Regions from separate parts of the Ensifer sp. SSB1 genome, predicted to be linked through region 1. Evidence: riboswitches for the same ligand, from Rfam matches in the RefSeq annotation. Region 1 holds a riboswitch; each other region holds the start of a gene.
What was found. Region 1 has a riboswitch for cobalamin ahead of cobU (bifunctional adenosylcobinamide kinase/adenosylcobinamide-phosphate guanylyltransferase). Riboswitches for the same ligand answer to the same signal wherever they lie in the genome.
Positions count from the first base shown of each region.

Region 2: linked by a shared signal. The riboswitch ahead of I8N66_RS00305 (aromatic ring-hydroxylating dioxygenase subunit alpha) and the one ahead of cobU (bifunctional adenosylcobinamide kinase/adenosylcobinamide-phosphate guanylyltransferase) in region 1 are both predicted to bind cobalamin.
Region 3: linked by a shared signal. The riboswitch ahead of bluB (5,6-dimethylbenzimidazole synthase) and the one ahead of cobU (bifunctional adenosylcobinamide kinase/adenosylcobinamide-phosphate guanylyltransferase) in region 1 are both predicted to bind cobalamin.
Region 4: linked by a shared signal. The riboswitch ahead of nrdH (glutaredoxin-like protein NrdH) and the one ahead of cobU (bifunctional adenosylcobinamide kinase/adenosylcobinamide-phosphate guanylyltransferase) in region 1 are both predicted to bind cobalamin.

Region 1 covers NZ_JAEPRP010000188.1:5,875-8,067, forward strand. Annotated here, with positions in the region: gene cobW (cobalamin biosynthesis protein CobW) at 1-477, opposite strand, end outside; gene cobU (bifunctional adenosylcobinamide kinase/adenosylcobinamide-phosphate guanylyltransferase) at 481-1,005, opposite strand; cobalamin riboswitch at 1,141-1,595, opposite strand; gene I8N66_RS31355 (AraC family transcriptional regulator) at 1,914-2,193, shown strand, end outside.
Region 2 covers NZ_JAEPRP010000001.1:64,287-66,479, forward strand. Annotated here, with positions in the region: gene I8N66_RS00305 (aromatic ring-hydroxylating dioxygenase subunit alpha) at 1-1,240, opposite strand, end outside; cobalamin riboswitch at 1,344-1,547, opposite strand; gene I8N66_RS00310 (DUF6656 family protein) at 1,861-2,193, shown strand, end outside.
Region 3 covers NZ_JAEPRP010000075.1:10,208-12,400, forward strand. Annotated here, with positions in the region: gene I8N66_RS19045 (SDR family oxidoreductase) at 1-588, shown strand, start outside; cobalamin riboswitch at 617-827, shown strand; gene bluB (5,6-dimethylbenzimidazole synthase) at 872-1,567, shown strand; gene I8N66_RS19055 (DUF2865 domain-containing protein) at 1,684-2,193, opposite strand, start outside.
Region 4 covers NZ_JAEPRP010000077.1:21,630-23,822, reverse strand. Annotated here, with positions in the region: gene nrdE (class 1b ribonucleoside-diphosphate reductase subunit alpha) at 1-586, opposite strand, end outside; gene nrdI (class Ib ribonucleoside-diphosphate reductase assembly flavoprotein NrdI) at 556-972, opposite strand; gene nrdH (glutaredoxin-like protein NrdH) at 985-1,206, opposite strand; cobalamin riboswitch at 1,593-1,818, opposite strand; gene I8N66_RS19470 (hypothetical protein) at 2,090-2,193, opposite strand, start outside.

The sequences.
Region 1 (2,193 bases):
GCGCAGCGCATCGACCTTGTCATGGTCGTCGGCAAAGCGGCCGGCGGCAACGGCAGCGCTGTCGACCACGGTGACGACGCCGTCGACGGTCACTTCGCTGCGGATATCCGGCCAGTTGAAGGCGGCGATCAGCGGCTGCGGCAAGGCGAGGCCCGAGGTTTCGATGATGATATGGTCAGGACGGTTTTCGCGCTCGAGCAGCTTGGTCATGGTCGGGATGAAATCGTCGGCAACGGTGCAGCAGATGCAGCCATTGGTGAGCTCGATGATGTCGTCCTCGGTGCAGGCCTCGGCGCCGCAGCCCTTCAGCACGTCGCCATCGACGCCGAGATCGCCGAACTCGTTGATGATCAGCGCGATGCGCTTGCCGTCGGCGTTCTGCAGCAGATTGCGGATCATCGTCGTCTTGCCGGCGCCAAGGAAGCCGGTGATGACGGTCGCCGGGATCTTGCCCTGGTTGGCTCTCGCAGTGGTCATGGATCAACCCTTCATTTTCAGCGGCAAACCGGCCGCGACAAAGTAAACTTCAGCGGATTTCTCCGCAACGATCTGGTGAAGCCGGCCGGCATGGTCGCGAAACTCGCGGGCCATGCGGTTCTCGGGCACGATGCCGAGGCCGACTTCGTTGGAAACGAAAACGAGGCGCGCCCGCGCCTCAGGCAGGTACGTAGCAAGCGCGGCGAACTCCGCCGTCATGTCGCGCTCTTCCAGCATGAGATTGGTGACCCATAACGTCAGGCAGTCGATCAGGACCACATGGCCCGGGTTATCGATGCGCCTGAGGGTACCTAGGAGATCAAGCGGCTCCTCATGCGTCGTCCAGCCTTCGCCGCGGCGTGTCCTGTGATGATCGATCCGCTCGCGCATTTCGTCGTCCCAGGCCCGTCCCGTGGCGACATAATGCATGGTGAGGCCGGACGCTTCGACAAGCCTCTCGGAAAAGCTGGATTTGCCGGAGCGGGCGCCGCCAAGGACCAGGACCGGTCCGGCACTGTAAGTGCTCATCGCCGCCGCCTCAGAAAACCCGCCTCAGCGGCGGGTGGCAAAAGCCGTTCGACGCGCCGGCGGCGCGTTCGGGAAAGCATCTGAAAGCCAAAACAACCTCCGTGATGGCGTTGGGGACCAACAGTCCCCTCGGGCGGAATGCCCATGCCGGATGGCAGGTCTCCTGGCTCACGGCGTCACGGGCCCGCATCGCCTCGCCCATAAGTGCGAGGTTCCGATGTCAGGACCCGAGCGGCCCGCCTCACCTTCCCGGCGTCTTTCCGGTGCCACAGCGAACCTTTGCGCGTCGTCTCCGGCGCGCGGCGCTGCGGGGAACATCGTGAAAGGCGGACGATTCGTAGAAGAAGAGGCGTCCAACCCGGCTGATCACGATGCCACGCCAGTGGCTTTTCCGGCTCGACCCCGACCTGCCTCGGTTGCCCCATGCAACCGGCTGACAGCCCGATATCGAACCCGATGGCGAACCCTGACCGTTCTACAGTCGCGGGGTCGGCTGCGATAAGGATGCCCGATTTGGGTCCATCCGTCACATTCCCAATTATTCCCCCCGATCGCCACGATGAGGGGGAACCATCCAACACCTGATGATTAGGAAGCGGCCGACCCAAAGTCAATCGACGCTTGCGACACCTCCCCGGCTTGGTTGCGCCGCGCGACGATTTGTCGAGCAACAGGCAGACGGCCGCAGCCAGCCAGACACGGCGAAATGGATTGCTCGTCCGCCTTCGCCCGAGGCCCTCGCCCTCTCACTCTCACCTTGCGCCAAAGCGCTATCAGAATGTGCCAATGTGGCATCAGGCTCTGGCGCACCTTTGTTCCCGAGCGCAGAAAAGAGGAGAACGATGAACTCGAATTTGCAGGCGACCATGTCAAACCGCCTTTATCCCGTGGCGAGATCCATCACCCAGGTGGCCAAGCTGCTGAAGATCTCCGCCGAACAGGCGGTGCGCCGGGCCGGGCTGCCGCGAGATATTCTTCGCAACGAAGGCAAGGGCCTGACACCAGCGCAGGTGTTCGCCCTCTGGCGCGCCATCGAGATCGAAGCTGACCGGCCCGACCTGCCGCTCTATCTGAGCAAGCTCTTTGCCCACGCACCGTTCACACCGGCCATGTTTTCCTTCTCCTGTTCGCCGGACGTGCGCATCGGGTTCAAGCGCCTGTCAGTGTTCAAGCCGCTGATGGGACCGA
Region 2 (2,193 bases), on a different contig from region 1:
CGACCTTTGACAGCGGAGCCGCATCGCCTGCAAGGCGCTGCTCCATAAACTTGCTGTACCATTCGACAAACTGCATCACGCCGCCTTCATGGTCCGGTGAATAGGGGCCTGGTTCATAGGCCGGCGAGCGGATGCCGAAGGCGTTTTCTTCGACGATCTGGCGATCCTGGTCGTTGGTCTCGGTCCAGACATGGGTCAGGTCATCGAGCGTGTAGTCGACGCCCTCGACCGCGTCCTTGTTGACCAGCCACTTGGTCGTCACCTGCGTGAGTTCCGGTCCGAGCGGCAGAACACGGAAGGTGATGGCATGGTCGGAAAGCACATGGTTCCAGGTGGTGGGGTAATGGAACATCAGAAGCGTGCCGATCTGCTTCTGCCCGACATCGGCCGACAACGCCATTTTGACGGCGGCCCTCCCCGACATGGTGTAGCTTTCGGCATTGTCGACCAGCGGCATGCGCGCCGCACGGAACTGGCCGGTCGGCGACATCCGGAATTCGCTCGGCAGGCCCTCGGCCTCGCACTTCGCCCAATGGGCGGCTATCACCGGATCATCCTTGGCGCCCTGTACCCCGGTCGCAGTCGGCGCCTCCGGATAGGTGCGGCAGAGCTCCGGATGATTGGCGGCGCAATGATAGCACTCGCGATTGTTTTCCCAGACGAGCTTCCAGTTGCCCTTTTCGATGATCGTGCTTTCGAAGGCGACCTTGGTCTCTCCCAGCCGGTGCGGCGCGAGATAGGGCGTGGCGAGTTCGCGGAAGGCCGCAAAATCGGCCGGCGTCTCCGACAGGTTGATGAAGATGTAGCCGCCGACCGTTTCGCAATGGATCGGCTTCAGGCTGTGGGCCGCCTTGTCGAAATCCTCGCCCATCTGGCGTGCGAAGAGCAGCGATCCGTCGAGTTCGTAGGTCCACTGGTGATAGGGACAGACGAGCTTTGCCGAGGAGCCCTTTGCTTGCGTGCAGACGCGGGAACCGCGATGCCGGCAGGAATTGTGCAGCGCACGGATCGTGCCCTGGCGATCGCGGGTAACAACAACCGGATAGTCGCCGACCTGGACAGTGAAGTAGTTGCCGGCTCGCGGAATTTCGCAGTCATGGCCGATGAACAACCAGTCCTTGTACCAGATGCTTTCCAGATCCTGCCGGTAGTAGTCGGGGTCGATGTAGAAGGCCCGATCGAGGCTGTAGCCGTCACGCCGGCCCTTCAGCTTGCGAAGCATATCGGTCTTGGTATCCATGTCCTGTCCTCATGCGCCATGTTTCGGAGAGGCAGGACAGGAACCCGCACGGGCATGCGCCCATGCGTTCTCGGCTCCGATCCGGCTGCCCGCCGCAACCCGTTACGGTTATGTGTGTCAAGGCTGGTTTCCGGGCTCAGGAGCCGTCCTTGCGGACCAGCCCGGCGCCTTCCCGGACGAACCGTCCAGTGGCCTTCGCCGAGGCTTTCGCTCCACCACCGTTGCGGGGGCAGCGCCGGGATTTGACCGGCTTCCCAATTCTCCGCCTTCCCTTCTGGAAGACGACACCCTGAGTAAGGATATGTAATCGCGGAAACCGTCTTGGCAGGCGCCGGATAGCGACATCGAATTCCAGAATGACGACACGTCTGAAACCGTCGTCCGCAAGCGGATACGAAACTTTTTCACTTTATAAACATATAGATAGATCAAAAAATAGGCATATGCCGTCTTTTGCGACCGATATGGCGCAGGCGCGGGAAGGTTTCGCCCGTTTGCGACATTCCCATTGATGTCAGGAGCCATGTCCCGCTAGCGAAAGGAAATTCTTCATTAACCATAAGCCGCTAGTCTCGCCGGCGGACGAAGATGTCCGGCAGGCAGATGGCGCGCTGACAATCATGGCAAAGCTCAGATATTACGACGCAGCGGCCGAGAAGCCGCCGGCGATCATGCCGAAGACGGCAGTTCACACCGAGTTTCTGCGCACCGGCCGGATCAACCGCCGGCAATGGATGCCGAGCGAGCGACGCTACCTGAGCTATGAGGAAGTCGCTGACCGAACCGGCAAGAAGCTTTCGACCGCCGGGGACACGACGCACAAGCGGATCAACGGCTTTCATGCCTCGATCCAGTTTCCCAAGCTGATCTTCCACCGCACGCTCGTTGGCAAACCGCACCTCGGCTATTGCCACGTGACGGCCGCGCGGACGGCGGTCACACCTTCCAAGGAC
Region 3 (2,193 bases), on a different contig from region 1:
GTCGTTGCCGCTTGTGATGCGGAGTTCGGCCGGGTCGATGCGCTGGTCAATGCCGCCGCGATCACTGACCGCGGCACGATCCTCGATACGACGCCCGAACTTTTCGACCGGATGTTCGCGATCAACGTGCGAGCGCCGTTCTTCCTGATGCAGGAGACGGTGAAGGTGATGCGACGCGAGCGAACCGAAGGCACGATCGTCAATATCGGCTCCATGTCGGCGATGGCCGGGCAGCCCTTCATCGCCGCCTATTGCTCGTCGAAAGGGGCGCTGGAGACGTTGACCAAGAATACGGCCTATGCGCTCCTGCGAAACCGCATTCGGGTCAACGGCCTGAATATCGGCTGGATGGCTTCCGAAGGCGAGGACCGGATCCAGCGCGAGTTTCACGGTGCATCGGTGGACTGGCTCGAAAAGGCGGCTGCCAGCCAGCCGTTCGGCCGGCTCGTCGACCCGGCAGAGGTGGCACGTGCCTGCGCCTATCTGTCTTCGGCTGAATCGGGGCTAATGACCGGATCGGTGATCTGCTTCGATCAATCGGTCTGGGGCGGCTATGACGGTTCGCCGCATCCGGTGGCGCCGCTATAGGCGGCGCTTGTCTTTCGGTTGCCGCTATGCGCTTATGGCGGCGTCAGGTGCCCGCGCGAGCGGGAGAATCGGGAATCCGGCGTCATTCCGGAACGTGCCCAACGCTGTGACGGGGACGGTCGCCTCTAAGTGCCTTGAATTGATTCAAGGATTTGCCACTGGATCTTCAATCGGTCTGGGAAGGTGAGGCGGCCGGTTGAACCGGAGTCAGAAGACCGGCCTGGCAAGATAGACCGAACCCCGCGCGGACGGCGGGAGGTTGCGCATTGTTGGGGATCGAACGATGCTAACTGAACCGAAGGGCGGCCTTGCGGCTGCCGGTGCCTTCGCGCGCAATGAGCGGGAGGCCGTCTACCGCGCCATCGAAACACGCCGCGACGTGCGCGACGAATTTCTCGCAGAACCTCTTCCCGACGATCTGGTGAAACGCCTGCTTACGGCTGCGCATAGCGCGCCGTCTGTCGGCTTCATGCAGCCCTGGAACTTCGTGCTGGTGCGAGCGGAAGAAACGCGTGAGCGCGTCTGGCAGGCCTTTCGCCGCGCCAACGACGAGGCCGCCTTGATGTTCGAGGCGGAACAGCAGACGAAGTACCGTTCGCTGAAACTCGAGGGCATTCGCAAGGCGCCGCTCAGCATCTGCGTCACCTGTGACCGCACGCGCGGCGGCGCCGTCGTCCTCGGCCGTACCCATAATCCGCAGATGGATGTCTATTCCACGGTTTGCGCCGTGCAGAACCTGTGGCTTGCCGCGCGCGCCGAAGGTGTCGGTGTCGGCTGGGTCAGCATCTTCCACGAGGCGGAGATCAAGGCGATCCTCGGCATCCCTGGTCATGTCGAGATCGTCGCCTGGCTCTGCCTCGGCTATGTCGATCGCCTCTACCAACAGCCGGAGCTGGCGGTGAAGGGATGGCGGCAGCGTCTGCCGCTGGAAGAACTCGTGTTCGAGGAAGGCTGGGGGAACTGCAGCGAGCGTTCCTGAAACCCGTTGCGCCAAAGTGCGCAGCGGTATTGCGACAGCGATGCGAAATATCGAGAACTTGAAGCGCAACGAGCGAAACTGAAGATCGCGGCGCGCTTTGAGATGGCGCGCCGGGATCAGTTCTGGACCGGTTGATAGGCCGGTCCCTTCGGGTGCTTCAGGTCGATCGAGGTTTCCTGTTGCGGCAGGAAGGTCGGGCCGACGACGCGCACCTTGCTCTTCGACGGATCGTAGGGCCGCTCCTCAGGCGGTGCCTTGGCGGTCATGGTCTCCGCCGGCTTCTTGGTTTCGATCACGACGATGGACGACTGGTCGTCACCGATCCTGGTGCCGGTCGTCTTCGGTGAGGTTGCGGCGGTCTGTGGTATCTGGCAGCCGCACATGCCGGGCTTGCTGACACCGCGCGTGCGATAGGCGAAGGCATTCGGCATTTCGGTATAGGGCCGGCCGGTCACGGCCGAGACCATCTGGTCGCTCTCTTCCGTGTTGATATCATGGAAGTAGAGTTCGGTTTCGGCACCCGGGCAGCGCGCCCGGCAGGCCTGTTCGTCCCGCGGGAAATCGGCCGGCGTCGCGTCCGAGGAGATCGGGAAAAAGGCGCCGTCGCAGGTGCGCACGCACATGGT
Region 4 (2,193 bases), on a different contig from region 1:
CGCGGCCGATGCTCTCCATGTTGTCCTCGATCCTGAGCAAAAAGCAGGAGACGAGTTCGCCGCGGCTCTTCTTGCCGGCATTGAGGAAGGTCGGTGTTGCCGGCTGGAAGCGGCCGGAAATGATCTCGTCGACTAGGTCGCGGGCAAGCTCTTCATCGCCGCGCGCCAGCGTCATAGCCACCATGCAGACGCGGTCCTCGTAGCGCTCCAGGTAACGCTTTCCGTCGAAGGTCTTCAGCGTATAGGACGTGTAGTATTTGAACGCGCCAAGGAACGTCGGGAAGCGGAACTTCTTCGAATAGGCGTGGTCGTAGAGATCGCGCACGAAGTTGAAGGAATACTGGTCGAGAACCTCTTGCTCGTAGTAGCCCTCGGTCACCAGATAATCGAGCTTCTCGCGAAGGTTATGGAAGAACACGGTGTTCTGGTTGACGTGCTGGAGGAAGTATTGCTTCGCCGCCTGCCGGTCCTTGTCGAGCTGGATCCGCCCCTCTTCGTCATAGAGGTTCAGCATCGCGTTGAGCGCATGGTAGTCCAGCGCCGGTTCCGTCGCCTTCAGGGGGCGTTCGAGTGTTGAGACGTCCAAAATCTTTTCATCCCGTTTTTGACATTGGCGACGTCCTCATCGGTTCCGAGCAGTTCGAACCGGTAGAGGTAGGGCACCTGGCACTTGGCCGAGATCACGTCGCCGGCGATCCCGTAGGTCGCGCCGAAATTGCTGTTGCCCGCTGCGATCACGCCGCGGATGTGGGAGCGGTTGCCCGCGTCGTTCAGGAAGCGGATCACCTGTTTCGGCACGGCACCCCGGCCGTCGTCGCCGCAATAGGTCGGCACGACGAGCACATAGGGCTCCGAAATCGTAAGTGCGCCCTTACTTTCCTTGAGCGGTATACGGGCTGCGCGAAGGCCGAGTTTCTCGACGAAGCGATGGGTGTTTTCCGAGCGGCTGGAAAAATAGACGATCAGCCCCATCGCTTCTCTCCCTCAGGAAAGCGCGCTGATCATGTCCGGGCGGAACCCCGCCCAATGCCGCTCGCCGGCGACGACCACTGGAACCTGCCGGTAACCGAGACCCTGCACGAGCGCGAATGCATCGGAATCCTCGGAGATATCGACGATGCGATAATCGATGCCCTGGCGGTCGAGCGCGCGGGTGGTGGCGGTGCATTGGACGCAGGCGGGTTTGCTGTAGACGGTGATCGACATGGGTTCCTCGTGAGGTCTCGCAAATGGGCGCAAAAAGTCGTCGGGTCGCGCGAACGCGAACCGCAGGCTTGGCGATAGGGCACAAAACATCGTTCCCCGGTCGCCTCGACCGGAGTTGACGCCGGTAAGCTGGCCCCAGGTCGGTTACACAACCGGGCCGGCTCGTTCTTGTCGGGCGCTCAGGAATTCCGCGGGTGCGGGCTTTCAGGGCGCGGCCTTTCGATCAGGCGCGCAACAATGCGCACCCGTCCGCAGAAGGTGGATCTGAACTGGAAGAAACTGACATGACTTCACCCCGAAGCTTTCGACAGGCTGCCGGGGAGATGTCGAGACGATCGGGCAGGCTCATCCTGCCACGCACTCAACCCCTCCGGACACCCCGCCCGCGGACGTTTGTTGCTCGAGGCAGGTCTCCTGGCTTACGGGTCAAAGCTTCCATCCCGACCTTCCCGAGGCCTTATGCCTCAGTGGTCCAATTCCGGACAGTCGCTCTCCGTCTACAGTTGCGGGGGCAGCTGCGGCATAGCCGGGCGGAAACCCGCCGGCGCACCGTATTCCCGTCTTAGCTCCCAATCCTTGCGAATCGGAAGAACCTCGAACACTACATATAGTAGTAGATCGCATGTCCGCGTCAATAGGTGTGAGGTGCCTCCGGCCCGGGTGGGGAGGTGATTTCTTTCGCCATGTGGATAACAGGGCGTAAACGAAGGGGCGCTGCAAAGCCCGTTGGCGGGACGCTCTCGGCTTCGATGCCGCGCGCTCGCGCCTTTGTCCGTCATTTGCGGAGGGTACGATATTCCAGGAAGCGCCGGAGCGAATTTCTGCTCATTCGATCCGGCGGCTGGCAGGTGGCAGATTGCGACAGCTGAGAATTGTTACCGCTTCAGTCGCAGAGCGACATGCTGACGTCTTTGTTCTCTCCGGGCTGGGCGCGAGGCGAAGCCCGCGCCACGCGCGGCATGTCAACGCAGTCCCGCGTCGGTGAGG